Regions from separate parts of the Citrobacter sp. Cm046 genome, predicted to be linked through region 2. Evidence: predicted binding sites of a transcription regulator. Region 2 holds the regulator's gene; each other region holds the start of a gene.

The links. Region 2 encodes CRP, which controls carbon source genes, mostly activating them, when cyclic AMP is high. Its sites were predicted from a motif close to ATGTGANNNNNNTCACAT; they were not measured.
Positions count from the first base shown of each region.
Region 1: the regulator CRP is predicted to act here: its motif matches at 6,118-6,135, upstream of idnD (L-idonate 5-dehydrogenase).
Region 3: the regulator CRP is predicted to act here: its motif matches at 5,893-5,910, upstream of focA (formate transporter FocA).
Region 4: the regulator CRP is predicted to act here: its motif matches at 3,720-3,737, upstream of bhsA (multiple stress resistance protein BhsA).

Region 1 covers NZ_JAOWGP010000046.1:222,498-230,712, forward strand. The annotation lists gene lptG (LPS export ABC transporter permease LptG) at 1-57, shown strand, start outside; gene OGX98_RS22320 (helicase HerA-like C-terminal domain-containing protein) at 97-1,599, opposite strand; gene idnR (DNA-binding transcriptional regulator IdnR) at 1,679-2,677, opposite strand; gene idnT (gnt-II system L-idonate transporter) at 2,730-4,049, opposite strand; gene idnO (gluconate 5-dehydrogenase) at 4,237-5,001, opposite strand; gene idnD (L-idonate 5-dehydrogenase) at 5,013-6,056, opposite strand; gene idnK (gluconokinase) at 6,276-6,797, shown strand; gene ahr (NADPH-dependent aldehyde reductase Ahr) at 6,829-7,848, opposite strand; tRNA gene OGX98_RS22355 (tRNA-Leu) at 8,078-8,162, shown strand.
Region 2 covers NZ_JAOWGP010000026.1:18,415-26,629, forward strand. The annotation lists gene OGX98_RS00995 (phosphoribulokinase) at 1-292, shown strand, start outside; gene OGX98_RS01000 (OsmC family protein) at 380-787, opposite strand; gene crp (cAMP-activated global transcriptional regulator CRP) at 1,097-1,729, shown strand; gene OGX98_RS01010 (YccS/YhfK family putative transporter) at 1,781-3,868, shown strand; gene argD (bifunctional acetylornithine/succinyldiaminopimelate transaminase) at 3,912-5,129, opposite strand; gene pabA (aminodeoxychorismate synthase component 2) at 5,215-5,778, opposite strand; gene OGX98_RS01025 (putative adenosine monophosphate-protein transferase Fic) at 5,810-6,412, opposite strand; gene ficA (FicA/YhfG family antitoxin) at 6,402-6,569, opposite strand; gene ppiA (peptidylprolyl isomerase A) at 6,676-7,248, opposite strand; gene tsgA (MFS transporter TsgA) at 7,526-8,215, shown strand, end outside.
Region 3 covers NZ_JAOWGP010000034.1:164,096-172,310, forward strand. The annotation lists gene OGX98_RS05605 (MFS transporter) at 1-585, shown strand, start outside; gene OGX98_RS05610 (PTS sugar transporter subunit IIA) at 525-734, opposite strand; gene OGX98_RS05615 (PA3715 family protein) at 831-1,625, opposite strand; gene pflA (pyruvate formate lyase 1-activating protein) at 1,714-2,454, opposite strand; gene pflB (formate C-acetyltransferase) at 2,635-4,917, opposite strand; gene focA (formate transporter FocA) at 4,977-5,834, opposite strand; gene ycaO (30S ribosomal protein S12 methylthiotransferase accessory factor YcaO) at 6,239-7,999, opposite strand; gene OGX98_RS05640 (DUF421 domain-containing protein) at 8,136-8,215, shown strand, end outside.
Region 4 covers NZ_JAOWGP010000037.1:259,117-267,331, reverse strand. The annotation lists gene OGX98_RS10030 (glycine zipper 2TM domain-containing protein) at 1-430, shown strand, start outside; gene OGX98_RS10025 (TonB-dependent siderophore receptor) at 492-2,678, opposite strand; gene comR (TetR family copper-responsive transcriptional repressor ComR) at 2,928-3,563, opposite strand; gene bhsA (multiple stress resistance protein BhsA) at 3,806-4,063, shown strand; gene ldtC (L,D-transpeptidase LdtC) at 4,149-5,114, opposite strand; gene mfd (transcription-repair coupling factor) at 5,262-8,215, opposite strand, start outside.

The sequences.
Region 1 (8,215 bases), on a different contig from region 2:
CTGCCAAGTGCATCGTTCTTCCTGATCAGCCTCTGGCTGATGCTGCGTAAGTCATAGCATCTGCCCCTCTCGTTGTTCGGGAGGGGCCTCTTCCTGCTAGCGTTTTCTGCCGCCCATTAAACTTCCTAACATGCCACGGATTATCTGGTTAGTGACCTGACGCGCCGCGCTTTTCGCCACGCTTTGTACCACACCATCGCGCTTGCCTCCGCGTGGTCCGGTGCTGCCAAACAGGATATCCTTTAGCCCGCCAAGAATACCGTCGTCCACCTCGACTGCTTTGCCGTTGGCTGGGGGGGTATTTTGCTGTTCGGTACTGGCCTGAACCCCTTTCTGTAAGCGTTCATAGGCGGATTCACGATCGACCTCTTCTTCATATTTGCCGTACAGAGAAGAGTGATTAATTAACCCGTTACGTTCATCGTCCGTCACCGGACCCATCCGCGAACACGGTGCAATCACCATTGCCCGTTCAACCACTGAGGGACTGCCTTTGGCGTCGAGAAATGAAACCAGCGCTTCGCCGGTGCCCAACTCCTGAATGGCTTTTTCGGTATCAAATGCCGGATTGGCGCGCATGGTTTGCGCTGCCGCTTTCACCGCTTTCTGATCTTTGGGCGTGAACGCGCGCAGGGCGTGCTGCACACGGTTGCCCAATTGGCCGAGTACGTTGTCAGGAATATCAGACGGGTTTTGCGAAACAAACCACACGCCGACACCTTTTGAGCGGATTAGACGAATCACCTGCTCGATTTTATCCAATAGCACCTGCGGAGCGTCATTGAACAACAGATGGGCCTCGTCGAAGAAGAATACCAGCTTCGGTTTCTCCAGATCGCCCGCTTCCGGTAATTGTTCGTACAGCTCGGAGAGCATCCATAGCAGGCTGGCAGCATACAGTTTGGGCATCTGGTAGAGCTTTTCGGCGCTGAGGATGTTGATCATCCCTTTACCACTGGTGTCGGTGCGCATCCAGTCTTTAATCTCCAGCATCGGCTCGCCAAAGAAATGCGCTGCGCCCTGTTGCTCCAGCGACAGTAATCCGCGCTGGATAGCCCCCACCGAGGCGCTGCTGATGTTGCCATACTGATTCTGGAAGGATTTGGCGTTATCGCCGATGTACTGGGTAATCGCCCGCAGATCTTTGAAATCGAGCAGGAGCAGCCCCTGATCATCAGCAATGCGGAAGATAATATCTAATACGCCAGACTGTACGTCGTTCAGGTTCAGCAGCCGGGCAAGAAGCAGTGGCCCGAGATCAGAAACAGTGGCGCGAACGGGGTGACCTTTCTCGCCAAAGATATCCCATACCGTTACCGGATTGGCATGTGGCTGCCAGTCGGTAATACCGATATTTTTCAGGCGAGCGAGCAGTTTTTCTGACGCTTGTCCTTCCTGTGCCACACCGGTTAAGTCACCTTTCACATCAGCCATAAATACCGGCACACCAATCTCAGACAGCGATTCGGCAAGCTTTTGTAACGTGACGGTTTTGCCGGTCCCGGTTGCGCCGGTAATCAGCCCGTGACGGTTGGCCATGCCTGGCAGTAAAAACAGTTCGGTGTCCGGTGTGCGGGCAATTAACAGGGGTGTGCTCATTAAGATTTCCTCCATTTATCCTGCCTGGAGTATAGGCAATGTGAATGAAAGAAAGTATGCGACAGGGAGAGAAAATGACTTAAAGCGTATTGCCGTGATAAATCTGATACCCCAAATCAACCGTGTTGTGGTTATGGTCGTTGTTCTTGATTTTGCTCAGTAACATTTGCGCCGCCATGCGCCCAATGTCAAAACGCGGAGTAATGACGCTGGCGAGGCTTGGGATCATCTGCCTGCCCATTTCCAGTCCGTGGAACCCGGCAATGGAGATCTGCTCCGGTACGGCAAGGTTGTGTTCGCGACACAACAGCAACGCACCCATCGCAATATCGTCATTGGTACAAAAAACGCCGTCTACGTCAGGGTGTGCCGTGAGGGCATCACGCATCATTTGTGTTCCCAGGTGGATGGATGAAATCGCGCGCGGATTGACGCGCAGCGGCTCCAGTCCACGACGCGTCATGGCATCGCAGTAACCGCGGTAGCGCTGCTCATCGCGGATATCATCTTTCGACCCCAGATAGAGAATTTTGTGGCGCTGGCGTTTATCCAGCATGGTGCTGACCATATCAAACGCCGCCTGACGGTTATCAAAGCCCACTTCCATATCCAGGCGATCGCCCTGAATATCCATCAGCTCAACCACCGGAATGGTGGCTGATCGCAGAAACTTCACGGTGCGCAGAGTGTGATATTTCTCGGAAAGAATAATACCGTCGATATTGTACGAGAGCAGGTTAATCACTGACTCTTCTTCGGATTCCCGGTCGTAATTGTAGTTAGCGATCAACGTCTGATAGTTATGGTCCGAGGTCACCGATTCAATACCTGCAAGGATGTCGGCGAACAGTTGGTTTTGAAAAGAGGGGATCAGCACACCGAGCGTATAGCTTTGCGCATTCAATAGCATTGCGGGCGCACGGTTAGGGATGTAATTAATCTCCTCCATAATCTGCGCGATACGTTCACCGGTTTCCTTTGCGACCTTTTTCGGCGAACGGATGTAGCGGCTCACTGTCATTTTGGTCACACCCGCCAGGGTGGCGATGTCTTGCAAAGAAATTCTGTGGTTCCTCATTTTCTCTCCAGTGCCGGGGAGCACTGACTTTCGCTCCCCGGTAAATACCGTATTAATGCAGGATGGCGTTCAGCGCCAGAACCCCCAGCAGTCCCATAATGGAAATCAGCGTTTCCATTACCGTCCAGGTACGTAACGTTTCCCCGACGCTGAGATTAAAATAGCCTTTAAACAACCAGAATCCCGGATCGTTAACGTGTGAGGCAATCACGCTGCCCGCGCCAGTTGCCAGCACCATCAGCGCCGGGTCAGCATGGGTGACGTTAATAATCGGCAGCACCACACCCGCAGTAGTAATAGCGGCAACGGTCGCTGAACCGAGCGCGATGCGCAGCAAGGCGGCTACCGTCCAGCACATCAGTAGCGGAGAGAGCGAGGTGCCTGTCATCAGGTGTGAGATATACTGCCCCACGCCGCTGTCCACCAGAACCTGCTTAAACGCACCACCACCGGCGATGATAAACACAATCATCGCAATCGCGCCGATAGAGTCGCCAATGATATCCATAATTTGCTCAATCGTACGTCCGTTACGTCGACCAAGGGTAAAAATAGCGAGCACGATGGCGATAAACAACGCGACCGCAGGGTTACCGATAAACTCAAAAAACACCCGTACGCTGTTGGTTTTTGGCAGCGTAATTTCGCATACCGCCGCTACTGCCATCAGTATTACCGGGATAACCGCCGCAAAGATACTGTTCCAGAATGATGGCATTTCTTCTTCGGTGAACAAATGTGGGTTGAATAAACCTTCCGGTGGCGCTTTCTCAAAACGGGTCAGCAGCTTGGAAAACAGTGGTCCGGCGACAATCACCGTCGGGATAGTAATGATAAATCCGTACAGCAACGTGGTCCCCAGGTTCGCCTCGAAAATCGTGGCGATCGCCGTTGGTCCCGGATGCGGCGGCAGAAAACAGTGAGTAACAGAAAGGGCGGCAACCATTGGCACGCCGACATACAGCAGCGGCAGGCCAGATGAGGCAACCACTGTAAATACCAGCGGTAGCAGCAGAACAAAACCGACTTCGAAGAACATCGCCAGACCGACGACCAGCCCGGTGATTACCAGCGCCCACTGCACGCGCTTTTTCCCGAACGTACTAATCAGCGTGGTGGCGATGCGTTGGGCCGCACCAGTATCGGAAATTAGCTTCCCGAGCATTGCGCCGAAACCCAGGATCATCGCCAGTCCGCCAAGCGTCCCGCCGATGCCGTTTTGTATTGAGTGCAGAACGGCCTGTGCATCCATCCCTTCGGCAAAACCGACGACAGCCGCAACCAGTACAAGGGCAATAAAGCCGTTAACTTTAAAGCCAATCATCAGGACCAGAAGCAGCGCGACGCCTGCCGCAATTATTATTAATGGCATAATCGTTTCTCTTATACACCCGTCATACTTCAAGTTGCAGGTATGTGGGCTGCGCTCACTCACCCGAATCACTTACTCAAGTAAGCTCATCGGGTTCATTCACTTGCCGCCGTCCTGCAACTCGAATTATTTAGGGGGGGCCAAAAATGCAGCGCCTGGGCGCTGCGTGATGTTGCGTTGTGTTGTATCAGACGGCGACCAGCATGCCGCCATCGACAAACAACAGGTGTCCGTTAACAAAATCTGACGCTTTGGAAGAAAGGAATACCGCTGCGCCAATCAGCTCCTGCGGATCGCCCCAGCGTGCGGCTGGCGTACGTTTGCACAGCCAGGAGGTGAAGGCTTCGTCCTCGACCAACGCTTTGGTCATTTCGGTTTTGAAGTAGCCAGGCGCGATACCGTTCACCTGAATATTGTGGCGCGCCAGCTCAACGCACATCCCGCGGGTGAGCATTTTCACCGCGCCTTTCGATGCGGCATACGGCGTAATGGTGTCACGCCCCAGTTCGCTCTGCATGGAGCAGATATTGATGACTTTCCCGGCCTGGCGTTCAACCATGCGACGGGTCACCGCTTGTGATACCAGGAATACCGCCGTCTGGTTAACGGCAATGACGTCGTTCCAGTCCTGCTCCGGGAACTCGGTGAACGGATGGCGGCGCTGGATACCGGCGTTATTCACCAGTACGTCGATCGGACCAATATCTTTTTCGATATGTTCGATGGCAGCATCAATATCCTGTTTATGCGTAACATTAAAAGGTGCAGCAACGGCGCGAATACCTTCCTGCTGCAGTTTCGTAACAGCGGCTTCTGCGCGTTCTGGCGTAATATCATTGACGATAATCTGCGCGCCATATTTACCGAGCCCAGTCGCCAGTAAATAACCAATTCCCTGAGCCGAACCGGTGATCAGAATATTTTTGCCGTCCAGTGAAAAAAGATCGTTCATTATGCTATTCCTTATTGTCTGTCTTCGAATACGAGCTGGACTTTTGCCGCCTGGGTTTTATCCCCGGCGAAAATCAGCGCTTGTTCGAGGTCGGTAAACGGATATTCGGCGCTCAGTAATGGCAGCGGATCGATAACGTTATTCGCCAACCACGACACCGCCGTGTTGAATTCAGTGGTAAAGCGGAAGGAGCCTTTGAGAGAGATTTCTTTGCCGATCAGCATCATCATCGGGAACTCCGGCACGGCGCCGCCCATGCCAACCTGTACCATCACACCTTTCGCGCGGGTGACTTCCAGGCAGGTGGTAATCGAGGAGGGATGCCCGGAGACTTCGAAACTGACGTCGAAATAGCCTTTCTCTTTTTTCCATTCGTCGAGAGAGTCCTGCTGCGGATTAATGAGCGTATCCGCTCCCATCTGCTGTGCCAGCGTGAGTGAACGCGGACTAATGTCAGCACAAACAATCTCTGCCGCGCCAAGCGTTTTCACCGCGCTGACGATCAGACAGCCGATAGGGCCAACACCGGAAATAAATACGCGCTTGCCCTGCAGATCGCCCGCTTCATGTGCGGCGTGGATCGCCACCGCCAGCGGTTCGGCAAAGGCCATCACTTTTTCATCTGCCTGCTGCGGGTAGGGAATACATTGCGCAGTATCGACGGTTTTAAACTGAGTAAAGCCGCCGTCAACGTGGGGAAAATACATGGCGCTGCCAAAAAAGCGCATTTCCGTGCACTGGTTTTCTTCATGCTGCAAACAGTATTTACAGTGACCACAAGGCTTAGACGGATTAATAGCAATCGACTGACCTTCATGTAATTCTTTTGAATCACTATGGACAACTTTACCAATGACTTCATGGCCTAAAATCATCGGCGCTTTTACGGTAAAGTTACCAACTTTACCTTCCTGATAATAATGTAAATCGGAACCGCAAATACCACCTCGGGTAATTTGTACCAATGTTCCTTTATTATTCCATTCAATATTTTGGTCTGTAATGGCAACAGTTTTCTTACCCGCGACAACGCAGGATTGTGTTTTGACTTGCATAAATGCCTCACTGGTCAGGTAGTAACCTCGGCAGCATTTAAACGGTTTTATTTGTTATTATTTGTGACATAGATCACGCTGGAAAATTGTTACACTACAATGTTACGCATAACGTGATACGCCTTGTAATTCTCAGCAGCAGCGCTAAAAAAGCGTGAAATTCCTAATGTGGGAAGCGTAGTATCGCGGCATGGAAACAGGAATCTGGAGTTTTTTTTGATGGCCGGGGAAAGTTATATTTTGATGGGCGTTTCGGGTAGCGGTAAATCATTAATTGGCAGCAAGATTGCCGCTGTATTATCGGCTAAATTCATTGATGGTGATGATCTCCATCCAGCTAAAAATATTGATAAAATGTCTGAAGGCATTCCGCTAACCGATGAAGACCGACTCCCCTGGTTAGCGCGATTAAATGACGCCTCATACAGCCTGTATAAAAAAAATGAGACCGGATTTATTGTCTGCTCGTCATTAAAAAAACAGTATCGCGATATATTGCGCCAGGGTAGTCCTAATGTGCATTTCCTGTGGCTGGACGGCGATTACGAGACCATTCTGGCGCGCATGCAGCGTCGGGCAGGACATTTTATGCCAGTGGGTTTGCTGAAAAGTCAGTTTGATGCGCTGGAATGCCCGCAGGATGATGAACACGATATTGCCCGTATTGACGTGAACCACGACATCGAACATGTGACGGAACAGTGCCGCCAGGCGGTACTCGCGTTTCGTAACGGGCAATAAGCTCAGCCCCGGATGGGACTGAGCCACTGCATCAGAAGTCGGCTTTTAGCACTACGCGGTAGCGGGCTTTGCCGTCACGCACGTGCTGGATAGCTTCATTAATTTGCGACATCGGGTACAGCTCGGTGGTTGGAGATACTTTACTGCGCCCAGCAAACTTCATCAGCTTGCGCAGCTCAAAAGGTGTGCCGGTCGCTGAACCGGAGATACTGCGATCGCCGGCAATTAAAGTGAACGCCGGAACCGGCAGCGGCTTCAGCACGGCACCGACGGTATGGAAGTTACCGCCGTAAGCCAGCGCTTCAAAATAGGGTTGCCAGTCGAGATCGACGTTAACCGTATTGATAATCAGATCGAACTGGCCCGCCAGCGCTTTTAATGCCTGCGGGTCACGGCTGTTGACCACTTTATCCGCTCCCATCGCCAACACTTCCTGCTCTTTCGCCGGGTTTGAACTGAACGCCGTCACTTCACAACCCATCGCGTGCAGCAACTTAATAGCGATATGCCCCAGACCGCCGATACCGATCACCCCGACGCGGCTGGTCGCTGTAATGTGATGCATCAGCAGCGGTTTGAATACCGTGATGCCGCCGCACAACAGAGGTCCCGCAGCCGCAATATCGATGCTCTCCGGCAGCGGGATCACCCATTGCCAGTCGGCACGCAGCTTCTCGGCAAAGCCACCGCGATTGAGAATGGTGGGAACAGAACCTTCCAGACAGTTAATCTGATTGCCGCTGATACAGGCATCGCAGTGCCCGCAGCTACGTGCCGTCCAGCCAATACCAACGCGTTGACCGATCTTCAGCCCTTTATCCTGCGCCGCACTGCCGAGCGCGGCCACGCGACCAATGACCTCATGTCCGGCAACCAGCGGATACTGAGAGAATTCCCATTCGTTGTCGATCATCGACAAATCGGAATGGCAGATACCGCAGTAGTCGACCTGCACCTCGACATCTTCCGGCTTTAACTCACCCGCATCATATTCGTAGAGTTCGAGTTCGCTGCCCGCCGCTTTTGCGGCGTAGCTTTTTATCATCGACATCATGTTCCCCTCATGTGGTGTTGAACTGGAAGTGTAGAGCATGGGGTAACGGGGCGCTTCGCAGAAGGGGGGATTAAGGTGGTTGTTGCGGGGGATAAACTGTGATGGTGATTGCAGGCGCGTAACGTAATGCTGAAATTTTCAACACTTAGCGCGCAAGGTACACGCTGGAGCTTGCATGGTGGCGCATGACAGGTATAATCCACAACGTTTTCCGCATCCCTTCCGTGCCGGAGTGGCGAAATCGGTAGACGCAGTTGATTCAAAATCAACCGTAGAAATACGTGCCGGTTCGAGTCCGGCCTTCGGCACCAAAAGTATATAAATAGACGTCAATTGACGTCTTTTTTATGCCCAAAATCCGTGC
Region 2 (8,215 bases):
CATCACTCCACAGTTTTCCCGCACGCATATTAACTTCCAGCGTGTGCCAACTGTCGACACCTCCAATCCCTTTGCGGCCAAGAGTATTCCGTCACTGGATGAGAGCTTTGTGGTGATTCATTTCCGCAACCTGGAAGGGATCGATTATCCCTGGTTGCTGGCGATGCTGCAGGGTTCATTCATCTCCCACATCAATACGTTAGTCGTACCGGGTGGCAAGATGGGGCTGGCAATGGAATTGATCATGCTGCCGTTAGTGCAACGACTGATGGAAGGAAAGAGGATCGAGTGAAGTGTTGCCGGATGGCGGCTGATGCCTTATCCGGCCTACGGGTTTACATCATGCAGGCCTGATAAGTATGACGCCATCAGGCGTGCATTACGAAGCAGCAATCACTTCATAGGAATGGGTGATATTCACCGCTTTTTCCAGCATCAACGCCACGGAGCAATATTTCTCAGCCGAAAGATCTACCGCGCGGGACACGGAGGCATCTTTCAGGTCATGGCCGGTGACAATGAAATGCAGATTGATATGGGTAAAAAGACGCGGTGCTTCTTCACGACGTTCAGAGGTGAGTTTCACTTCACAGTTGGTCACATCCTGGCGACCCTTTTGCAGGATCGACACCACATCAATTGCGCTGCAACCACCCGCAGCCATTAACACCATTTCCATCGGGCTCGGCGCTTTATCACCGGAGTTACCGTCCATCAGAATTTGGTGGCCAGAGGCGGACTCACCAAGGAAGGTTAACCCCTCAACCCACTTTACACGCGCTTGCATATTTCGTAACTCCAATGTTTCAATTTTCCTGACAGATTACGCGCACATAACAATTCTCGCAACGGAAGGCGACCTGCGTCATGCTGAAGCGAGACACCAGGAGACACACGGCGAAAGCTATGCTAAAACAGTCGGGATGCTACAGTAATACAATGACGTACTGCATGTATGCAGAGGACATCACATTACAGGCTGCAGTGCACTTTTTAGCAGCCCCCTTCCCAGGTAGCGGGAAGCACATTTTTGCAACCCCAGAGGCAGCGTCGTTTTCTGGCTCTGGAGACAGCTTATAACAGAGGATAACCGCGCATGGTGCTTGGCAAACCGCAAACAGACCCGACTCTCGAATGGTTCTTGTCTCATTGCCATATTCATAAGTACCCATCGAAGAGCACGCTGATTCACCAGGGTGAAAAAGCGGAAACGTTGTATTACATCGTTAAAGGCTCAGTGGCAGTGCTGATCAAAGATGAAGAAGGGAAGGAAATGATCCTCTCTTATCTGAATCAGGGCGATTTTATTGGCGAACTGGGCCTGTTCGAAGAAGGCCAGGAACGTAGCGCCTGGGTACGAGCTAAAACCGCATGTGAAGTCGCTGAAATTTCATACAAAAAATTCCGTCAGTTAATCCAGGTGAACCCGGATATTCTGATGCGTCTGTCTTCCCAGATGGCTCGTCGTCTGCAAGTTACGTCCGAGAAAGTGGGTAACCTTGCCTTCCTCGACGTGACAGGCCGTATCGCCCAGACGCTGTTGAACCTGGCGAAACAACCTGATGCGATGACTCACCCGGACGGCATGCAGATCAAAATCACCCGTCAGGAAATTGGCCAGATCGTGGGTTGCTCCCGTGAAACCGTTGGTCGCATCCTGAAGATGCTGGAAGATCAAAACCTGATCTCCGCGCACGGTAAAACCATCGTCGTTTACGGCACACGTTAATTCCGCCAAAATGGCGCGTTACTCAGTAATGCGCCATTTTTGTTTACACTGATGTGGCGAAGACTGATTTATCACCCCGAGATCAACTACGCACTACGACAGACGCTGGTGCTGTGTTTACCTGTGGGTGTCGGTCTTATCATCGGTCAACTACATCTGGGGCTGCTTTTCTCCCTCGTCCCAGCCTGCTGCAACATTGCCGGTCTTGACACCCCACATAAACGCTTTTTTAAACGCTTAATTATTGGTGCGTCGCTGTTTGCCGGATGCAGTTTGATCATGCAACTACTGCTGGCGCAGACCATACCGTTACCGCTGATCCTCACCGGCCTGACGCTTATTCTCGGCGTAACTGCAGAGTTAAGTCCTCTGCATGCACGATTGTTGCCCGCCTCGCTCATTGCTGCAATTTTCACGCTTAGCCTTGCCGGGAACATGCCCGTCTGGGAGCCACTGTTAATCTATGCGCTGGGTACATTGTGGTACGGTCTGTTCAACTGGTTCTGGTTTTGGCTGTGGCGCGAGCAGCCGCTACGTGAATCACTCAGCCTGCTATACCGCGAACTGGCCGATTACTGTGAGGCTAAATACAGTCTGCTGACCCAGCACATCGATCCTGAAAAAGCGCTGCCTCCGCTGCTGGTACGCCAGCAGAAAGCAGTCGATCTCATTACCCAGTGTTATCAGCAGATGCACATGCTGTCGGCGCATCACAACAATGAGTACAAACGCCTGCTGCGTGCCTTTCAGGAGGCTCTGGATTTACAGGAGCATATTTCCGTCAGCCTGCATCAACCGGAAGAGGTGCAGAAACTGGTCGAACGCAGCCATGCAGAGCAGGTGATTCGCTGGAATGCGCGAACTGTCGCCGCCCGACTACGAGTGCTGGCAGATGACATTTTGTATCACCGCTTGCCTACGCGATTTTCAATGGAAAAGCAGATTGGCACCCTGGAAAAAATTGCCAGGCAGCATCCGGATAATCCCGTTGGACAGTTCTGCTACTGGCACTTTAGCCGCATTGCCCGCGTTCTGCGTACCCAGCGCCCGCTTTATGCCCGGGATTTGATGGCTGATAAGCAGCGCCGATTGCCGTTGCTCCCTGCTCTGAAAAGCTATTTGTCGTTTAAATCCCCTGCGCTGCGTAATGCGGGGCGTATCAGCGTCATGTTAAGTATCGCCAGCCTGATGGGTAGCGCCTTACATTTGCCAAAACCATACTGGATCCTGATGACGATATTGTTCGTCACGCAAAATGGCTACGGCGCAACCCGGGTGCGTATTCTGCATCGCTCGGCAGGTACTCTCGTTGGGCTTATCATCGCTGGCGTCACATTGCACTTCCATATCCCCGAGGGTTTCACGCTGGCGGCTATGTTGCTTATCACTTTGGTGAGCTACCTGATTATCCGCAAAAACTACGGCTGGGCCACAGTAGGTTTTACTGTCACGGCAGTGTATACCCTGCAACTACTGACGCTGAATGGGGAGCAGTTTATCGTACCGCGCTTTGTCGATACGGTGATGGGCTGTTTGATCGCCTTTGGCGGCACACTCTGGCTGTGGCCGCAATGGCAGAGCGGCCTGCTGCGTAAGAACGCCCACGATGCGCTAGAATCCGATCAGGAAGCCATTCGCCTGATTCTCAGCAACGACCCGCAGGCTACACCGCTGGCATATCAGCGTATGCGGGTTAATCAGGCGCATAACACTCTGTTTAACTCACTGAACCAGGCGATGCAGGAACCAGGGTTTAACTCACACTATCTGGCAGATATGAAACTGTGGGTTACGCACAGCCAGTTTATTGTCGAGCACATTAACGCGATGACCACTCTGGCAAGGGAACATACGATGCTGACGCCGGATTTAGCACAGCGGTATCTGGAATCCTGTGAAATTGCTATCCAGCGTTGCCAGCAGCGGTTGGAGTATGACGGGCCGGGAAGTTCCGGCGATGTGAATATTCTCGAGTCTTCGGAAATGCTGTCCCAAGGCCCGTTAAGCACCCTGGAACAGCATCTGCAACGTATACTTGGCCACCTGAACACCATGCACACCATTTCGTCGGTAGCATGGCGTCAAAGGCCGCATCATGGCATCTGGCTTAGCCGCCGGTTGCGAGACATGAAGGGTTAACGCTGTTTTCCTGTAGGCCTGAAAGCAGCGCACTATCGGGTAATCAGGCGACGACCTTCGCTACCGCCTGCGCAAAGCGCTGCATGCCTTCATCAATGTCCGTTTTATCCACCACCAGCGACGGCGCAAAACGCATTACGTCCGGGCCAGCATTCAGCACCATCACCCCTTCGTGCGCTGCAGCGTAAAGGAAATCACGTGCCCGGCCTCTGAACTGTGGCTTCAGTTCCGCACCGATCAACAAGCCCATGCCGCGAATGTCGCTAAAAATGTCATACTGCGCATCAATCTTCTGTAAATGTTGAACAAACGTCTGACGTTTGGCTTGAATACCCTCCAGCACTTCCGGGGTATTGATAATATCGAACGCCGCTCCTGCAACCGCGCAGGCCAAAGGATTACCGCCATAGGTCGAACCGTGAGATCCCACATGAAACGCCGAGGCGATCTCCTGAGTCGTTAGCATAGCACTCACCGGGAATCCGCCGCCGAGGGCTTTGGCGCTGGTCAGGATATCCGGCGTCACACCGAAATGCATATAGGCAAACAGGTCACCTGTACGCCCCATCCCGCACTGCACTTCATCAAATACCAACAGTGCCTGGTGCTGATCGCACAATTCACGCAGGCCTTGCAGAAATTCTGGTGTCGCTGCGGTTACGCCACCTTCCCCCTGAATTGGCTCAACCACCACCGCACAGGTGTGGTCGTCCATCACTGCTTTCACTGCATGCAGATCGTTAAACGGCACATGAATAATGTCCGCCGGTTTTGGACCAAAGCCATCAGAATATTTTGGCTGTCCGCCCACGGAAACGGTAAACAGTGAGCGACCATGAAACGCATTATGGAAGGCGATAATTTTGGTTTTAAAGGGGCTATGGCGTACACAGGCATAGTGACGCGCCAGCTTAAAAGCGGTTTCGTTAGCTTCAGTACCAGAGTTCATGAACAGCACACGTTCGGCAAAGGTCGCGTCGATGATTTTTCGGCCTAAGCGCAGAGCAGGTTCATTAGTGAAAACGTTGCTGGTATGCCACAACGTTTCGCCCTGGCTTTTCAACGCTTCGACCAGTGCCGGATGACAATGCCCTAATGCGGTAACGGCAATTCCACCCGCGAAATCAACATATTCTTTCCCTTGTTGATCCCAGACTCGACTCCCTTTCCCTTTTACCGGAATAAACTCCGCCGGTGCATAAATCGGCAGAATCACTTCATCGAATGTCGCGCGCGTAATTGCAGTTTGTTCAGTTGCCATGTCATTACCACCCAGTTAAGCAGAAATGTTAGTGAAATTATAATCACAAAATATGAATAAAAAATCACTGAATAGCAACCACAAATCAACGGTTGAGGAAATTAGCCAGCAGCTGATGCCCCTGTTCACTGAGAATACTCTCTGGGTGAAACTGTACCCCTTCAAGATCCCACTCCCGATGGCGAATCCCCATGATCTCCCAGGTGTCGCTCCAGGCCGTTACCTCAAAGCAATCAGGGAGTGTCGCAGGGGCAACAACCAGCGAGTGATAGCGAGTGACCGTTAACGGGTTCACGAGTCCCTGAAACACCCCCTGTCCGTTATGCGTAATCGGTGATGTTTTACCGTGCATCACTTTCGCCGCCCGAACCACGGTCGCGCCAAATGCCTGTGCCATCGCCTGGTGCCCCAGGCAAACACCCAACATGGGCGTTTTTCCCGCAAAATGTCGAATCACATCCAACGAGATCCCGGCGTCATCCGGGGTACAGGGTCCGGGAGAAATAACAATTTTTTGCGGATTAAGCGTGTCAATTTGCGGCAACGTCAACTCGTCGTTACGCCTGACGAGAACATCAGCGCCCAGTTCACAGAAGTATTGATACAGGTTCCAGGTAAAAGAATCGTAGTTATCGATAAGCAGGATCATGGCGGCTCCGGTACATAAGAACCGCGCTATTCTACTCAGTTTCCTCGGCTACGCTTACCACTTTACGAAATATCGCTCGCAACGCAGACAGGTCACCCATTGCACCACTTTGATTTGCCAGGTTCCACTCCGCGACCTGAATGCCATTCCAGTTGAGCACATACCCGGCATGAATAGCTAACTGCTCAAAGAAAATACGTTGCGCCAAACCGCTGCCGATACGAAACGGATGCAACACATTAATTTCGCAATAATAATGCGTGAGCCGGTCGACAAATTTTTCTTCCGGTAATCCTGCCAGCCAGGACTCTTCTTCAAGATCCTGCATCAGCGCATTACCCTCTTTCTCGATATATGCAAAATGGCAGAAACGGGTATCCCCCTGATAAATGTCGACCTCACGCAGATGACCTGCCCAGTCGAAAATATCCTGATACAGCTGGCGATGGATAGCACACAGATGCGGCAGGCCCCGTTTTAGCGGCCCCAGCTCAATCGTCGCCGCACGCAACGCCGTCAACTCCCAGGCGGCCTGCTCAAGACGCTGAGTTTGATGAACGCCCAGACGATTACGCATGACGTTCAGACCTGGATACAGATAGGGATCACGTCCATCACCAAATTTATCGCTCATAGTGCCTCCTCAATTCTTCAAGGCGCACCAGTGCGTCTTCAGCGCTCAGAGTAACCCGTGGAATATCCACGCCTTCCAGCCGCCGGCTAGCCTGAAAATTGCCGTTTCGCCGTTGTACCCAGAGACTGGACTTTTGTTTATCGGTGAGTTTTTTCACGTGACCTCCCTGAATGTGCCGACACTTGCCACAAGTATAAGCAGCAATTTCGGGTTACGCAGAGAAGGGAGAAAACGCGGACAGGAACTGCCCGCGCAAAATTCGATTATGGCAGGACTTTCGCTGACAGGATAACAATCGCTTTTGATGGCACGTTCTGGTATGGACCGACATCGTGAGTCGGAACCTGAGAAATCTTATCCGCGACATCCATACCCTTCACAACTTTACCGAAGACAGCGTAACCAAAGTCGCGCTGGCCATGATCAAGGAAGGCGTTGTCCGCAATGTTGATAAAGAACTGACTGGTCGCGCTGTCTTTGTCCGCAGTACGTGCCATGGCAATGGTACCGCGGGTATTACGCAGTCCATTATCGGCTTCATTCTTGATTGGCGGATTAGGTTTCTTCTGCTGCATCTGCTCGTTAAAACCACCACCCTGCACCATAAAGCCAGGGATCACACGGTGAAACGTGGTGTTGTTATAGAAACCGCTATTTACATAATCGACAAAATTTTGCACTGATACCGGGGCTTTCTGGCTATTCAGCTCCAGCTCAATGTTACCGGCAGAGGTTGTCAGCAGGACATGTGGGTCACCTTTCGCTGCCAGTGCTGCGGGAGAGAGAGCAGAAAGGGCGAGAACAGCTGCAACAGCCGCCAGAGTCGATTTGAGCATGAGAATTCCTTAACAAGAGCAGAAATAGAGCAAGTGAATTGATTCTAAAGAGCCTTCATGGACAAGGCCATCCCTTTACTTAATTTTACGAACCTGAAACAAATGTAACGATGCGGATTATCCCGCCACTCAAACCTCATAAAGTGACCTTGATCACATTAAAAAATGTAACGCCAACCCAATTTACCAATAAACATTTAAATACATCACTAAAACGCCTAAAATCTGCCCGCTCATAGCGCTGTCAACGCGCTTTACACTTCAATACAGGCCAGTCATGACTAACAGCAATCGTATCAAGCTCACATGGATTAGCTTTCTCTCTTACGCCCTGACAGGTGCGTTGGTAATTGTCACCGGGATGGTGATGGGAAACATCGCAGAATATTTTCATTTGCCTGTTTCCAGTATGAGTAACACTTTCACCTTCCTGAATGCCGGGATCCTGATCTCTATTTTTCTCAATGCCTGGCTGATGGAAATTGTGCCCCTGAAAACGCAATTGCGTTTTGGCTTCGTCCTGATGGTGCTGGCCGTCGCCGGGCTGATGCTCAGCCATAGTCTGGCGCTGTTCTCAGCGGCGATGTTTGTACTGGGCCTGGTCAGTGGTATCACCATGTCAATTGGGACATTCCTGGTTACCCAGATGTATGAAGGTCGCCAGCGCGGTTCCCGTCTGTTGTTTACCGATTCATTCTTCAGCATGGCAGGGATGATTTTCCCAATGGTCGCGGCATTCCTGCTGGCACGCAGCATTGAATGGTATTGGGTTTACGCTTGCATTGGCCTGGTTTATGTCGCGATTTTCATTCTGACCTTCGGCTGTGAATTCCCGGCGCTGGGTAAACATGCACAGCAGCCGGAAACACCAGTGGCGAAAGAGAAATGGGGCATAGGCGTGCTGTTCCTGGCTATTGCTGCATTGTGCTACATCCTTGGTCAACTTGGTTTTATCTCCTGGGTACCG
Region 3 (8,215 bases), on a different contig from region 2:
TCGACGACCCCAATTGCCTCCATGTTGAAGCTTCGACAGGCTCGTCTGGGCGTGAATGGCTGTATTATTTCCGGAATTGTGCTGGGTTCTTTGTACGGTTTGATGCCGTTGTATCTCAATCATCAGGGAGTCAGCAATGCCAGCATTGGCTTCTGGATGGCCGTTCTGGTCAGCGCCGGGATTCTGGGGCAATGGCCGATTGGTCGTCTGGCGGATAAATTAGGCCGTCTGTTGGTTTTGCGTGTGCAGGTGTTCGTGGTGATCCTCGGTAGTATCGCTATGCTGAATCAGGCGGCGATGGCACCCGCGTTGTTCATGCTGGGAGCGGCAGGTTTTACCCTCTATCCGGTAGCAATGGCCTGGGCCTGCGAGAAAGTTGAGCATCATCAACTAGTCGCCATGAATCAGGCACTGTTATTAAGCTATACCGTGGGTAGCCTGCTTGGACCGTCATTTACCGCCATGCTGATGCAGAATTATTCTGACAGCGTGTTGTTTATTATGATCGCCAGTGTGTCGTTTATTTATTTGCTGATGCTGCTTCGTAAGGCAGGGCATACACCAAACTCTGTGGCGCATGTCTGAGTTGTATTAAGTAAAATAGCGTGAAGTTCCTGTTGGCTGCTAACAGTGGCGAGTTGTTGCAGATGCTCAGCCTCATCCAGCCAGCACACCAGCTGTTGAATAATCCTGATATGCTGAGTGCCATCAGATGCGACAAGTACAATAATTATCCGTACTTCAGGCTAGCCAGGAAAACATACTGCCGTGGTCAAGGCATAGCAATGACAAATGCGTCACATGGCTGCTTTTCAGACGTTATGGTGCTCTTATTCCAGAGGCATAAGGGATTTGGGTACGACATAGTGCTTGCCATCATATCGTAGCAATGTTGTCGTTTTGCCTGGTTTGTCTTTTGATACACACTCGCCATTGGCGTCAGTATGTGTGGTGGATGCTACGTTTTTCTCGGTTACCCGTATATTGGCGTATCCCTTCTGTGAGCCGGGTTCCAGAGCCAGGGTGCGTTTAACATCGTTAAATGTGCCTGCACAGTTTCCATCCCATTCTCCGCTGCTATTTTCAAGCACAATACCGTTTAATATTGTCCGTAACTGGTTATCCTCAATGACAAACAGCGACAGTGCATCTTCACTCATAGGGTTCACTCGTGAGCTGCCGTTGCGCATGATATGCAAGCCGAATGCAGTCTGGTTAGGTTTAACTTTCCAGCGTGCTGTATCAAGAGTAATGCCTGTAATACGAAAAGCGTCATCGTCCATACGCGCAGGAAGATTTAATCGCTGTTTGACGTTGAGGGTAGCGGAATCCAGTACCAGAAGTTCCAGATCGCCTGAGTGATCGTAATCGGTATACTGCTGAGACATCAATGGAACTGCTGCCAGTGTCAGCTCCGGTTGTGCCGGCCAGACCTTGCAAATCGCGCTTTGGGGAGAATTGGCGCTGGTGGTGATAACCTGGTTATCTTTGGTGATGATGCCCTGCGGTGTAGATGTTGCATCTGGCCACGCATGCTGGACGATGGCATTGATATCGCAACTGCTGGCGGCATTTACGCACTGGGCTGACAGCAGTAAAACTCCTGAGATGAATAAGCGCTTCACATCCTTTCCTTTGTTATGACCTGAATATCAGATGCTTTAGATAGCAAAACGGCTGCCCTGATGGCAGCCGTTTCGATGAGGCAAAAAATCAATACATCACTTTGTGACCATATTGCTCAAGGATACCTTTCACGCGCTCCATGGTCTCTTTCTTCGGCGGCTTAACACCATCCAGTTTGTACTCTTCGCCCATCGCCACCCATTTGTGTTTACCCAACTCGTGATAAGGCAGTAGTTCGATTTTTTCTACGTTGCCCATATCACGGGTAAACTCACCCAGACGGTGCGCGGAATCGTCATCGTCAGACCAACCGGGGACGACAACGTAGCGGATCCACACTTTAATATCTTTGTTAGACAGGTAGCGAGCAAATTCCAGTGTACGATGGTTAGATACACCTACCAGGTTCTGATGGATTTCGTCGTTCATCTGTTTAAGATCGAGCATTACCAGGTCAGTCACTTCCAGCAGTTCATCAATAACTGGATCGTAGCGGCGAACAAAACCGTTAGTATCAAGACAGGTATGAATACCTTCTTTCTTACAGGCACGAAACCAGTCACGAACAAATTCAGCCTGCAGGATGGCCTCACCGCCGGATGCCGTTACGCCGCCACCGGAAGCATTCATAAAGTGGCGATAAGTTACCACTTCTTTCATTAACTCTTCGACAGTAACTTCTTTGCCACCGTGCGTATCCCACGTATCACGGTTGTGGCAATACAGGCAGCGCATCAGGCAGCCCTGGAAGAAAGTGATAAAACGGATGCCTGGGCCGTCTACGGTGCCACAGGATTCAAAGGAGTGAATGCGACCAATAACTGACATTGCGGTGTTTCTCCAGGTGTGGCCCATCCGGGGCCTGTGTTAGTGCACAGTTGTTCACTGTGTCGAGTCTGTTTTGGCAGTCATCCATAAGTATAGATAGCTGGCGAAAGAGACTTAGTTGTTAAAAAGGCCCCACTTACGTGGAGCCTTTATTGTACGCTTTTTCAGTCAGACTGGGAATTACATGGTCTGAGTGAAGGTACGAGTGATAACGTCCTGCTGCTGTTCTTTAGTCAGGGAGTTAAAACGTACTGCGTAGCCAGAAACACGGATGGTCAGCTGCGGATATTTTTCCGGATGTTCCATCGCATCCAGCAGCATTTCGCGGTTCATGACGTTCACGTTCAGGTGCTGACCACCTTCGATGGACGCTTCATGGTGGAAGTAACCATCCATCAGACCAGCCAGGTTGGTCTTACGAACTTCGTCGTCTTTACCCAGAGCGTTCGGAACGATAGAGAAGGTGTAAGAGATACCATCTTTAGCGTAAGCAAACGGCAGTTTTGCAACAGAGGTCAGAGAGGCAACAGCACCTTTCTGGTCACGACCGTGCATTGGGTTAGCACCAGGTCCGAACGGCGCGCCAGCACGACGACCATCTGGGGTGTTACCTGTTTTCTTACCATACACAACGTTAGAAGTGATGGTCAGAACAGACTGAGTCGGGATAGCGTTACGGTAGGTAGTCAGTTTCTGAATTTTCTTCATGAAACGTTCTACCAGGTCAACCGCCATGTCATCAACGCGAGAGTCGTTGTTACCAAACTGCGGGTATTCGCCTTCGATTTCGAAGTCAACAGCCAGGCCGTCTTCGTCACGAATCGGTTTAACTTTCGCATATTTGATTGCAGACAGGGAGTCTGCAGCAACGGACAGACCAGCGATACCACACGCCATGGTGCGGATAACGTCACGGTCGTGCAGCGCCATCAGAGAGGCTTCGTAGCTGTACTTATCGTGCATGTAGTGGATAACGTTCAGTGCGGTGACGTACTGTTTTGCCAGCCAGTCCATGAAGTGATCCATGCGCTCCATAACTTCGTCGAAGTTCAGGACGTCGCCTTTGATCGGCTCAGACTTAGGACCAACCTGCATTTTCAGTTTTTCATCAACGCCGCCGTTGATTGCGTACAGCATGGTTTTCGCCAGGTTTGCACGCGCACCGAAGAACTGCATTTGTTTACCAACAACCATTGGGCTTACGCAGCAAGCGATAGCGTAATCGTCGTTGTTGAAGTCCGGACGCATCAGGTCATCGTTCTCGTACTGCAGAGAGGAGGTATCGATGGACACTTTAGCGGCGAATTTCTTGAAGTTCAGAGGCAGTTTTTCAGACCACAGAACGGTGATGTTCGGCTCCGGAGAAGGACCCATGGTGTACAGGGTGTTCAGGAAGCGGAAGCTGTTTTTGGTAACCAGAGTACGGCCGTCAACGCCCATACCACCGATAGATTCAGTTGCCCAAATCGGGTCACCGGAGAACAGTTCATCATATTCAGGGGTACGCAGGAAGCGAACCATACGCAGTTTCATGACCAGGTGGTCAATCATTTCCTGAGCGTCTTGCTCGGTGATTTTGCCTGCTTTGATATCGCGTTCGATGTATGCATCCAGGAAGGTGGATACACGACCGAAGGACATTGCTGCACCGTTCTGAGACTTAACAGCGGCCAGGTAGCCGAAGTAGGTCCACTGGATAGCTTCCTGAGCGTTGGTAGCCGGACCAGAGATATCGCAGCCATATTTAGCAGCCATTTCTTTGATCTGACCCAGCGCGCGGTGCTGTTCAGCGATTTCTTCACGCAGACGGATAGTCGCTTCCAGGTTTACGCCATTTTCCAGATCGGATTGCAGAGAAACGAACTGAGCGTATTTGTCTTTCATCAGGTAGTCGATACCGTACAGCGCAACGCGACGGTAGTCACCGATGATACGACCACGGCCATACGCATCTGGCAGACCAGTCAGAACACCGGATTTACGGCAGTTCAGAATGTCTTTGGTATAAACATCGAATACACCCTGGTTGTGGGTTTTGCGGTATTCGGTGAAGATTTTTTTCAGCATCGGGTCCAGTTCGCGATTGTACGCTTTGCAGGAACCTTCAACCATTTTGATGCCGCCAAACGGGATAATTGCACGTTTCAGCGGAGCTTCAGTCTGCAGACCAACAATTTTCTCGAGCGCTTTGTTGATGTAACCAGCGTCGTGAGAAGTGATGGTAGAAGCAACGGAGGTGTCAAAGTCAACAGGCGCGTGAGTGCGGTTTTCCTGTTTAACGCCTTCCATCACGCTGTCCCACAGTGCGGTGGTCGCTTCAGTCGCGCCAGCCAGGAAGGACTCGTCACCCTCGTACGGAGTGTAGTTTTTCTGAATGAAGTCACGGACGTTTACTTCATTCTGCCAATCACCTTTGGTAAAACCTTCCCAGGCTGTGGCTAACTTTTCATTAAGCTCGGACATGTAACACCTACCTTCTTAAGTGGATTTTTTATTTACTGCGTGTAATGAACATCAACAAATTAATGATGATCGTTACCACGCAGGTAAATGACCCAGTATGTCAACCCGACCAACAAACCGCCGCCGATAATGTTACCGATCGTAACCGGAATCAGGTTATCGGTGATGAAATTCATCACGGTCAGGTGAGAAAAATTCTCCGGAGAGGAACCGACTGCGGTCCAGAATTCCGGGGTGGCGAAATCGCGTATTACGATACCCATAGGGATCATAAACATGTTTGCGATACTGTGCTCAAAACCGCTGGCAACAAACATTGCGACCGGTAATACCATGATAAACGCTTTGTCCATCAGGCTGCGACCTGAGTAGCTCATCCATACGGCCAGACATACCATCAGGTTAGCCAGAATGCCAAGGCTAACAGCCTCAACAAAAGTATGGTGCACTTTGTGATCGGCTGTTTGTAGAACGTTAAGCCCCCATGCGCCATTGGCGGTCATGTACTCGCCAGAAAGCCACATCAGTAACACGAAGATGAGGGCGCCAATCAGGTTGCCGACATATACGTTAAGCCAGTTCTTTGCCAGTTGGCCCCAGGTAATACGACCACTCGCCTTAGCGACGACAATCAGTACCGTTGAGGTGAAGAGGTCTGCACCGCAGACAACACACAGGATCAACCCCAGGGAAAAGCAGATACCACCCACCAATTTTGCCATACCGAAAGGCATTGTTCCGGTGCCGGTGGTGGCGGTGATATAGAAAACAAAGGCAATTGAAATGAATACACCGGCAGTAATTGCCAGATAGAACGTCTTAAGCGGATGTTTCGTTGCTTTATAGACGCCTGCTTCTTCGGCAACTTTGGCCATTGCAGCAGGTAGAATAAGATCAAAAGGGTTGTCAGCTTTCACACTAACTCTCTCTTTATTAAGTCGGCGACGAGATACTAACAAAGCATTATAGATGAGAATTTGATATAGATCATATCTCGCCTGGCTTATAGGCCCGTAAGACGCATGGTTTTTATGCAATTACGGTGTAACTTTTTGATTATCCAAGTAAAAATAAATTTTAAAAATTATAAAGTGAGTTGAATTTTTTCCTTTTGCCCCCTGTTGAGCAGTTAATTAAAATGGAGTAATTGCAATAAAAGGTAACATTACTAAGTTAATTTTTTTAATATCAACTACTAATATTTAACCTTGCTTTTACATTTATTTTTGATTACGCAAAAATAAAAAAATGGGGCACTAAAAGCGCCCCGTAATATAGCGTAGTCAATTGTTGAAGCCTACTCAGAGTAGGCTGTTTGCCACTATTTTGACCAGTGTGCTGCTTTAGCACGCTGCAATTTTTCGTAGGCTTTCAGCAAAGACTGATGTGCTGGAAACGCTTGCAGATCGTTGTCAACGGGCTGGAGGCCATAGAAAGGCGCTTCTCCGCTCAATGCCGCACTTGCCGCTTCAACGGCATCAGCACCGTACATGCGAACAAAGGCATTCAGATATTGCAGCGGTTGCCGATCTTCTTCTTGCGACAGCAGCAACAGCGTTTGCAGACAACGGTAATAGTTTGCACGTTCGGCGCTAAAGACAGAGGCGTTAAATTCCATCGTCCATTCCGTCCAAATCAATGCCTGCTCCAGGTCGCCACCAGCCAGAGCCAGCATGACTTTTAACTCGCCAATGCGCAGGGTAGACCAACCGTTGTCCGGACCAGTCGCCAGGCCCAGCAGTTCACGCACGCGAGTAAAGTCGTCAAAACCTTCTTCATCCAGTTGTTCGAGCAGATTGAGATAGTCTTCTTTATCCCATTCACTGCCCGGCAGAGAAAGGATTGTCTCACGCAAATGCGCGCCCATACCGTTGTTCGCTAACCACAAATCTTCAGCCGGATAGATGTCAGACATACCGGGAACGATAATGCGGCAAGCGTACACGCCCAGGTGTTCGTAGTCGGCGATATACACTTCTTTATCTTCAGTGTTGAAGATAGCCATCAGGGTGGCGAACTCCTGTTCCGTGGTTCCGGAGAAATTCCAGTCGACGAACGGATAATCAGCATCCTGTTTGAACAGATCCCAGGAGATCAAGCCGCTGGAATCGATGAAATGAGTTTCGAGGTTGGTGTGTTCAGCGACTTCTTCGTCGTCGAAGGTCGGCGGAGTGAACACATCGAGATCTTTCAGACCACGGCCTTGTAACAGTTCGGTGACTGTACGTTCCAGTGCCACGCCAAAATCAGGATGTGCGCCGAATGAAGCAAAGCAGGTGCCATTGGCAGGGTTAAACAAAACCACGCAGATTACTGGGTATTTGCCGCCCAGAGAGCCGTCATACGCGAAAATCGGGAAACCTTCCGCTTCCAGTTTGGCGATGGACTCGACAACCGCCGGATAGCGCGCCAGCACGTCGGCAGGAATTTCCGGCAGGCTGATGCTTTCCGCGATAATACGATTCTTCACATAACGTTCAAAGACCTCAGACAAACCCTGAACGCGCGCTTCATTAGGCGTGTTACCGGCGGACATCCCGTTAGATACGTACAGGTTGCCGATAATGTTCATCGGAATATAGACGGTCTGGTTATCAGACTGGCGGGTAAACGGCAGGCCGCAGACACCGCGTTCTTCATTGCCTGACTGCAGATCGATAAGCATGCTTCCGGTCAGTTCATTTTCTGGATCGTAGAATGCGCGCAGACGCGGATCCAGCAGACCTTCCGGAACGTTGTCGTCTTCGGTCAACGGGAACCATTTTTCGTTCGGATAATGCACGAACGGACTGTTAGCGATGGTTTCACCCAACCAGAAATCAGCAAAGAAGTAGTTAGTGGACAGACGCTCAAAATATTCACCCAGCGCGGAAGCCAGCGCTGCTTTTTTCGTCGCGCCCTTACCGTTGGTGAAGCACAGTGCGCACTCTTTATCGCGGATATGTACAGACCAGACGTTAGGAACGGGGTTTAACCATGAAGCTTCTTCAATATGGAAACCGAGGTCGAGCAATTTTTGCTGGAAGCGGGCGATGGAATCTTCCAGAGCGGCATCTTTGCCGGGGATAAATGTTTGCGTCATGAAAATCACTTTTGTCGTACGGAAAGCGCGCAATGATACGGGTTTTAAATGAATGGCGCTATCGCCGCTACCACTGCGGCGTAAATAAAAGTATTGGCTATGCTTTCACACAGTCCACAACGTTTAGAGCGTAAGAATGAAAGCATTTGATTTGCAGCGTATGGCTCTTGATAAGGTGCCAATGGATTTTCTTGGCGAGGTTGCTCTGCGTAGCCT
Region 4 (8,215 bases), on a different contig from region 2:
CGTCTCTGCGACGCCGATAAAAGAAACGGTAAAAACGCCGCGTCAGGAGTGCCGTAACGTTACCGTTACCCATCGTAAACCTGTGCAGGATGAGAATCGTATTGCCGGTTCGGTACTGGGCGCTGTTGCGGGTGGTGTTATCGGTCATCAGTTTGGTGGTGGACGAGGTAAAGACATTGCGACCGTCGCTGGTGCTTTAGGTGGCGGTTATGCTGGTAACCAGATCCAGGGTTCAATGCAGGAAAACGATACATACACCACCACACAGCAACGTTGTAAAACGGTGTATGACAAGTCGGAAAAAATGCTTGGTTACGACGTAACGTACAAAATTGGCGATCAGCAGGGCAAAATCCGGATGGATAAAGATCCTGGTTCGCAAATTCCACTGGATAACAATGGCCAGTTGGTTCTGAATAACAAAGCGTAAAAAAGCTTTACTCTGCACATCAATTAGCCCCCCAATCGCTCAGGCTGGGGGGCTTTTTTTATCAGAAGGTTAAGGCATAGTTCAGACCAAAGGTGCGACCGCGGCCTTTGTATTCATAGAGTGAAGGGCTACCGTAGGTTGGGCTGTAAAGTAACGGTGCACGTTGTCCCCAAAGTGTGGTGTATTCTTCATTCAGCAGGTTTTCAACGCTGAAGGTCAGTTTACCCAGCGGGAGCTGATAGCTGCCTATGAAATCCATGGTGTTATACCCGTCCAGCTTGTTGCCGCTGGCGTCGCTCAGGTCAAATGTCTGCTGACTCTGTATACGTAACGACCACGGTTCAGGCGCCCAGCCGACCCAGGCGGTTGCTTTTGATGGCGAGGCCAGTGTGACGTCCCACTTCTGCCATTTGCCGTTCTGTTTGACTTCCGATTTGATGATATTGGAGTTACTTCCCAGGCTCCAGTCAGTGTCAGCAATGAAATAATCCACGGCACCTTCGAGGCCATATATCCGGCGATCGTCTGGTTGTACGTTAATGGTCATATCGCTGCGGTTAATGACAATCGACTTATCCGAGGTAGAGTAGTAGGCCGCCAGTTGAGTGCGCAGGCTATCACCGGTGTAGCGCCAACCCAGTTCGAAAGAGTTTACCTTTATGCCTTCCAGCCGAGAATCTGCCACATTGACACTACGCTGGAGTTGATAATGGTCACCGACAAGTGAGTAAGTACCGTTCTCGTAGTATTTCCCCGGATCGGGAAGCTCCACACCCTGAGAGAAATTAAACCATGTCTGCTGACGGTCAGTCAGATGTGCAAGAATGCCCGCATTAAACAGGAAATTATCGTAATCAGTTTTCCCGCCAGGAATCACATCTGCAGAGTGTGCCAGCCCATTAGCAATCCCTTGTTGCTGCGCATAGCCGACAAAATCATCAACCCGGTTTTCGGTCCATTGATAGCGAACGCCGGCACTTAACGTGAAGATGTCGTTTATGTCATAGCTGTTTTGCAGGAAAGGCGCGAAGTTGGTAATGCTGTAACCAGGATAACGCCCGGTGGTATAGGCGGTGCGGTTATCCATGCCGCCAGAGGGCAGGGACCAGGCAAGATCAAAGAATTTCTGGTTGGAGTCGAAGGTTTCATGGTCCGCATCGATACCCCATGTCAGCTCCCAGTTCTCCATCAGTTGGCTATTAAGGGTAATTTTTGCGCCAAATTGATCGGTATCCTGCTGTGATGCGGAGAAACTGGTGACTTTGCCTTTGCTCAGTGTAGGGAAGGGGTAGAATGTCAGAGATTCATCACGGTAGTAAACCTGACTGACCAAATTCTGGCCGAAGAAGTCAGCATCGGAATATTGCAGGCTGATAAGATGACGCTCCGTGCCGGGAATGCGATCGGAACTCAGACCGCTGCTGGTGTAGGCTTTCCCCGTTCCCGTCACCGCCGACATATTCTCGCCCAGATATAATCCGTAATCATCATCCCCCTGGTTTTTATAGTACTGGGTTACCAGTTGTAGTTGACGGTTGTCATCAATCTCTATTGTCCCGGTGCCCATGATGTCGAGACGATCGGAATGCTGAAGGCCGGTTTGAGTGTTATCCAGCATTAAGGCATCGTTGTTGCCGTCATACCAGCCGCCAAATCGTTGATAAGCGACGGACATGCGTCCGGAAGCGTGATCGGTTCCTCCGCTGACAGCTGCGGCGACACGTTCGTCATGATCGTTACTGTTGTTGAAGCCGCTTTTGCTTCCCAGTTCGAGTTCAACTTCGCGTTCTGGCTGGCCTTTTTTGGTGACAATATTGATCAACCCACCGGTACTTCCACCGCCATACAACGACGTTGCACCAGAGATAACCTCGATATGCGCAATATTAAAGGGGTCAATGGAATCCAGTTGGCGGCTGTCGGTACGGGAGGAGTTCAGGCGAACACCGTCAATCAACACAACGATGGCGCGTCCACGCATGTTCATCCCGTAGTTCGTCCGTCCCTGACTGCTGACGTCAATTCCAGGGATTAACTGAGCCAGCACATCTTTGAACTCTTTACCACCCTGAACCTGCTGTTCAATCTCGCTGCCTTCAATGACCCAGGTGGTTTGCGCCATTTCAGCCACAGTTCGCTGGCTACGGTTGGCGCTGACGATGAGATTTTCTTCTTCATTCTGTGCCGCCATTACCGGCAGGGTTAAAGATAATAAGATTGGATTGAGCACCCAAAGACGCTTATTCATTCGCATTCCTTTTAAAAAAGAGTCGGTCTGTTTTTTTTATTGCGGCGTAGAAACCGATAGTTACATTGGGAAATGGATGTTAAAACAAATGCGAATATTGCTGATATTGATTGTGATTATCAATTGTTTTTACAAAAATGTAGCATTAAGGTTATGAAAACAATGATAAAAGTAGGGTGATTCAGAGGGGGTCGGGAGCGAGATAAACTCCCGATAATCTTAGAAATGAAAATTTGTCACGGTAAAGCATTACTCTTTGAGTAATTCTGGCCACAGCCGCAAGGTAGTATGTGTTATCTGCATCAGTTTTTCGAACGTTGCGCCTTCACGGGCACTGATCGACATCCCTTGTAAAATACAGTTCAGAAATTCGGCCAGTTTCTGCGGATCGCAGTGGGCAGGAATTTCACCATGTTCCTGGCGTTGGCAAAGAAACCGGGCAAGCGTCTGTTCCTGCATAGCGTGGCGGGTTTTAACCGTGTGTGCAATGTCACGGGAGGAAGCAGCAAGCGTTGCGGAGGTATTAATCATAAAACATCCCGCAGGTGTGTCCTTGCTGGTGAAACAGGTGGCTATGGCTGTGAAATAGTCTTCCAGTGCAGACTCAAGACTTTTTTCTTCGCAAAAAAGCTGAGCTTCATGTTTTGCCGCAAAACGGCTGATGTAGCGGTCCAGCACGGCGCGAAATAATCCTTCTTTATTGGTAAATTCCGCATACAGCGTGGGCGCTTTAGCACCGGTTGCTTCCACGAGATCGGAGAGCGATGTCGCTTCATACCCGTGCTGCCAGAAGAGTGTCATGGCCTTATCAAGCGCGGCTTCCCTGTCGAACACTTTTGGTCGGCCACGGCTTTTCTTTGTACAACTCGTTGTTTCAGTTGTCATGGTGCCGTCGTACCTGATTGGGTTTGTTGAATAACCATTATAAAAATATTCGACCACACTCTCCAGCAGATTCACGATAAAAATAATTCATGGCTATTAGCATGAAAGATAAGGCCTTTATGATTTGTATAACGATCATTATAAAAAATTGTTGACGTGTGACCTGGATCACATCTATGATTTACCTATCGATCGTTAAGTTAATCTTTGCGACGCACATTCATCTGCTAAAGGTCACAATTATGAAAAACGTACAAACACTCCTTCTTGCTACCGTTCTGAGTTCACTTTCATTCGCCAGCTTTGCTGCTGTTGAGGTTCAGGCAACGCCTGCAGACCAACAGAAAGTTGGGACTATTTCTGCTAATGCAGGTACCAACTTAGGTTCTCTGGAAGATCAACTGGCACAGAAAGCGGATGAAATGGGCGCGAAGTCGTTCCGCATTACTTCCGTTACCGGTCCTAACACCCTCCACGGGACTGCGGTTATTTATAAATAAGTTTTAACCCATCGTAATGCCACTGCGATTTAAATAAAAAACCCCGCTGAACAACGTCCAGCGGGGTTTTTTCATGGGTTGTGTTTTACAGTGTCTGCTGAGTAACGTCGTGATGGCGTGTCACGTCGACCGGCATCCCTGAGCGTAGCTCCATCGCATGCTCCATGACGGTCTGGTCCGTTTGCACTGCATTTTTAAAGTTCTGCATTGACGTATTCAGTACGATCGGCAGTACCTGCGGGTCGTCATCTATATTTTTCGACAGCGGTTGGTGCACTTCAACCAGACGCATACCGTTTGGTTCAACAGACGCTTTAATTGGCGTGTTAATGATATTGACCTTTGTTCCAGGAGTTACCTGGCGGAATAAGGTCTCAATATCGCCATCGCGCAGGCGAATACAACCAGAGCTGACGCGCATACCGATACCAAAATCAGCGTTTGTGCCATGCAGCAGATAAACACCACCGTATGCCGCTAAGCGAATGGCATGGTGGCCCATGGGGTTGTCCGGGCCAGCAGGTACCACAGCCGGTAGGTCGATCCCCTGCGCTTTATAACGTGCGCGAATATTAGTGGTTGGCGTCCAGGTTGGGTTGGCTCGTTTATCTGAAATGGTGGTAACCATTGTTGGTGTCAGTGTGTCTCCGCCCAACTGACCGATGCCAATGGGATACACGGTCACCGAATTTTTACCCGGATGATAGTAATAAAGACGCAGCTCAGCGAGGTTAATCACAATGCCTTCGCGCGGTGCATCCGGCAGCAAGGTCTGCAACGGAATAGTCAGCACACTGCCCGCCCGAGGTACGAAAGGATCAACGCCAGGATTCGCCTGTAGCAGAGCTAAAAAACCAACGTTGTATTTTTTCGCAATAGCTTCCAGTGAACCGCCATTATTTTCGACAACGTGAACGGCGTTTTTACCAACCACCTTGCTTCCGGGAGGAGGTAGCGGCCAGGTATTTGCCTGAGCCGGAAGGGCCAAAACCATGGTTGCGGCGAGCGTAACAAATGTGAACCAGCGAGAGATAGATATATTGTTTAACATCACCATAAATCCATTGTTTTTACGTGGTTATTGTTATGTAAAAGTAAACAGGAATTATGGCGGTTTGCTCTGTCGGGAAGTGCAGGGAAGTGCAAAGAGTTTGTAAATACCGGGTCGGGTGAGCGTTGTTCTCACCCGACCCGCCGTTTACGCTACCGCGTTCTCTTCAAGCTGGCGCATAAACTGACGCACCCATTCGATGCGTTTTTTTCGCTCGCTCAGTTCCTGCATGAATTTCAGACGGGTAGGGCCATCCAGACGGAAATGTTGCGGCTGTTTTTGCAATAGTCCAATCAACCAGACCGGGTTGACGTGGTTTTTCTCTGCAAACTCAATCGTGCCACCTTTTTCATTTCCCTCGAGCTTTCTGATACCCAGTTTCTGTGCCTGCTGGCGTAAACGGGCGACATCCAGCAATGTCCTGGCCGGATCGGGCAGCAGACCGAAACGGTCGATCAGCTCGACCTTGATCTCTTCCAGCTCATTTTCGTTCTTCGCACTGGCGATGCGTTTATAGAACGACAGTCGTGTATTAACATCGGGAATGTAGTCATCTGGTAGCAGCGACGGTACCCGTAATTCCACTTCAGTTTGCTGACTGGTGAGATCTTCCAGCGACGGTTCCCGGCCTTCTTTCAGAGCATCGACAGCGTTTTCCAGTAGTTCCATGTACAGCGAGAAGCCGATGGTTTCCATTGAGCCACTCTGGTCTTCACCCAGCAGTTCACCCGCACCGCGAATTTCGAGGTCGTGAGTTGCCAGCGCAAATCCGGCACCCAGATCTTCCAGCGAGGCGATAGCTTCAAGGCGTTTTTGGGCATCAGTCGTCATTGCTTTCGGATGCGGTGTCAACAGCCAGGCGTAAGCCTGGTGGTGCGAACGCCCGACGCGACCGCGTAACTGGTGTAACTGTGCCAGCCCAAAATGGTCTGCGCGCTCGATAATAATGGTGTTGGCGGTTGGGATGTCGATTCCGGTTTCAATAATGGTGGTGCACACCAGCACGTTAAAGCGCTGGTGATGGAAATCGTTCATCACGCGTTCCAGTTCCCGTTCGCGCATTTGTCCGTGTCCAATGGCAATGCGCGCTTCAGGCACCAGCTCCGCCAGCCGATCGGCAGTTTTCTGGATATTCTCGACATCGTTGAACAAATAATAGACCTGACCACCGCGCAGAACCTCACGCAGGATTGCTTCACGTACCACCAGATTGTCATACTCACGAACAAAGGTTTTAACCGCCAGGCGACGGGCAGGAGGTGTAGCGATAATCGACAGATCGCGCATGCCGCTCATTGCCATATTGAGGGTTCGCGGGATGGGTGTTGCCGTCAGCGTCAGAATATCTACGTCAGCGCGCATCGCTTTAATGCGCTCTTTATGTCGTACGCCGAACCGGTGCTCTTCATCGACGATAAGCAGGCCCAAATCTTTTAGCTTCACATCACTTTGCAGCAGTTTGTGAGTACCAATCAGGATATCGATTTTCCCCTCAGCGACCTGTTCGAGAATTTGCGCCTGCTCTTTGGCACTGCGGAAACGGGATAGCATCTCAATGCGTACTGGCCAGTTGGCAAAGCGATCGCGGAAGTTGTCAAAGTGCTGCTGGGCGAGCAGGGTGGTCGGTACCAGCACGGCGACCTGTTTGTGGTTCTCTACGGCAAGGAATGCAGCACGCATCGCCACTTCGGTTTTACCAAAGCCCACATCGCCACAGACCAGTCTGTCCATTGCCAGTGGCTGACACATGTCGCTGAGTACAGCGTTAATGGCCTGGGCCTGATCCGGTGTGGTCTCAAACGGGAAGCTGTCACAGAACAACTGATACTGTTCACGATCATGCTTAAAGGCAAAACCTTCTTTTGCGGCGCGTTGGGCGTAGATATCCAGCAGTTCTGCTGCGACATCGCGAACTTTCTCGGCGGCTTTCTGACGGGCACGCGACCAGGCATCGCCGCCAAGTTTATGCAGTGGCGCATTCTCTTCCGCACCACCGGCGTAGCGGCTAATAAGATGTAACGACGACACCGGCACATACAGTTTGGCGTCATTGGCGTAGGTGAGCATCAGATACTCACCAGTGATACCGCCGGCTTCCAGGGTGGTCATACCGGCATAGCGTCCCACGCCGTGTTCAAGATGCACCACCGGCTGACCTGGGTGCAGTTCAGCGAGGTTACGGATTAATGTGTCCGGATTGATGGTGCGGCGCGAGTCCTGACGGCGACGCGCCACTCGCTCACCGAGAAGATCGCTTTCGCAGATCAGCGCCAGATTCCGGTTGCTGTCGATGAACCCGTGTTCCGCTGAGCCAATCATCAGATAGCGACCGGCATCGACCGCTTCATCGAGGCGTAAAATACGTTTCGGAGCAATCTTGATGCGGGCGAGAAGGTCGCCAAGCGCTTCACGGCGTCCTTCACTTTCAACCGAGAAAATCACCGGGCCATCAAATGATTCGAGAAATTTACGTAACGCATCCAGTGGTGCTTTTTGCTGCGCTTGTACCGCCAGGTCCGGGAGCTTCTTGAATCCCAGGTTGGTATTTGCAGCTTTTTTCGGCAAGCTCTCAGTTTTGAGCTGAACGCGTGGCCAGCGTTTAAGCTCAGAGAACAGCTCATCCACGCGTAACCACAATGATTCCGGCGGCAGAAGAGGGCGCATCGGATCGACGCCCCGGTTTTCGAAGCGCGATAGCGTATCGACCTGAAAGCGTTCTGCGCTGGTCTCTAAATCGCCAGTATTCACCAGCAGCGTATTTGCGGGGAAGTAGCTGAAAAGCGGCGGCAGCGGTTCGCTGAAAAACAGCGGCTGCCAGTATTCGATCCCGGCAGGCAGCGTGCCTTTACTGACCTGCTGGTAAATATGCTCCGCATCGCGTTTAACTTCAAAAGTATCGCGCCACTGGCTACGGAACAGCTCGATGGCCGTTTTATCCGTAGGGAATTCGTGTGCGGGTAATAAGTTAATAGCGTCGACTTCTTCCAGTGTGCGTTGAGTATCTGTATCAAACAGACGCAAACTGTCAATTTCATCATCAAAGAAATCAAGGCGGTAAGGCAGTTCACTGCCCATCGGAAACAGGTCCAGTAACGCGCCGC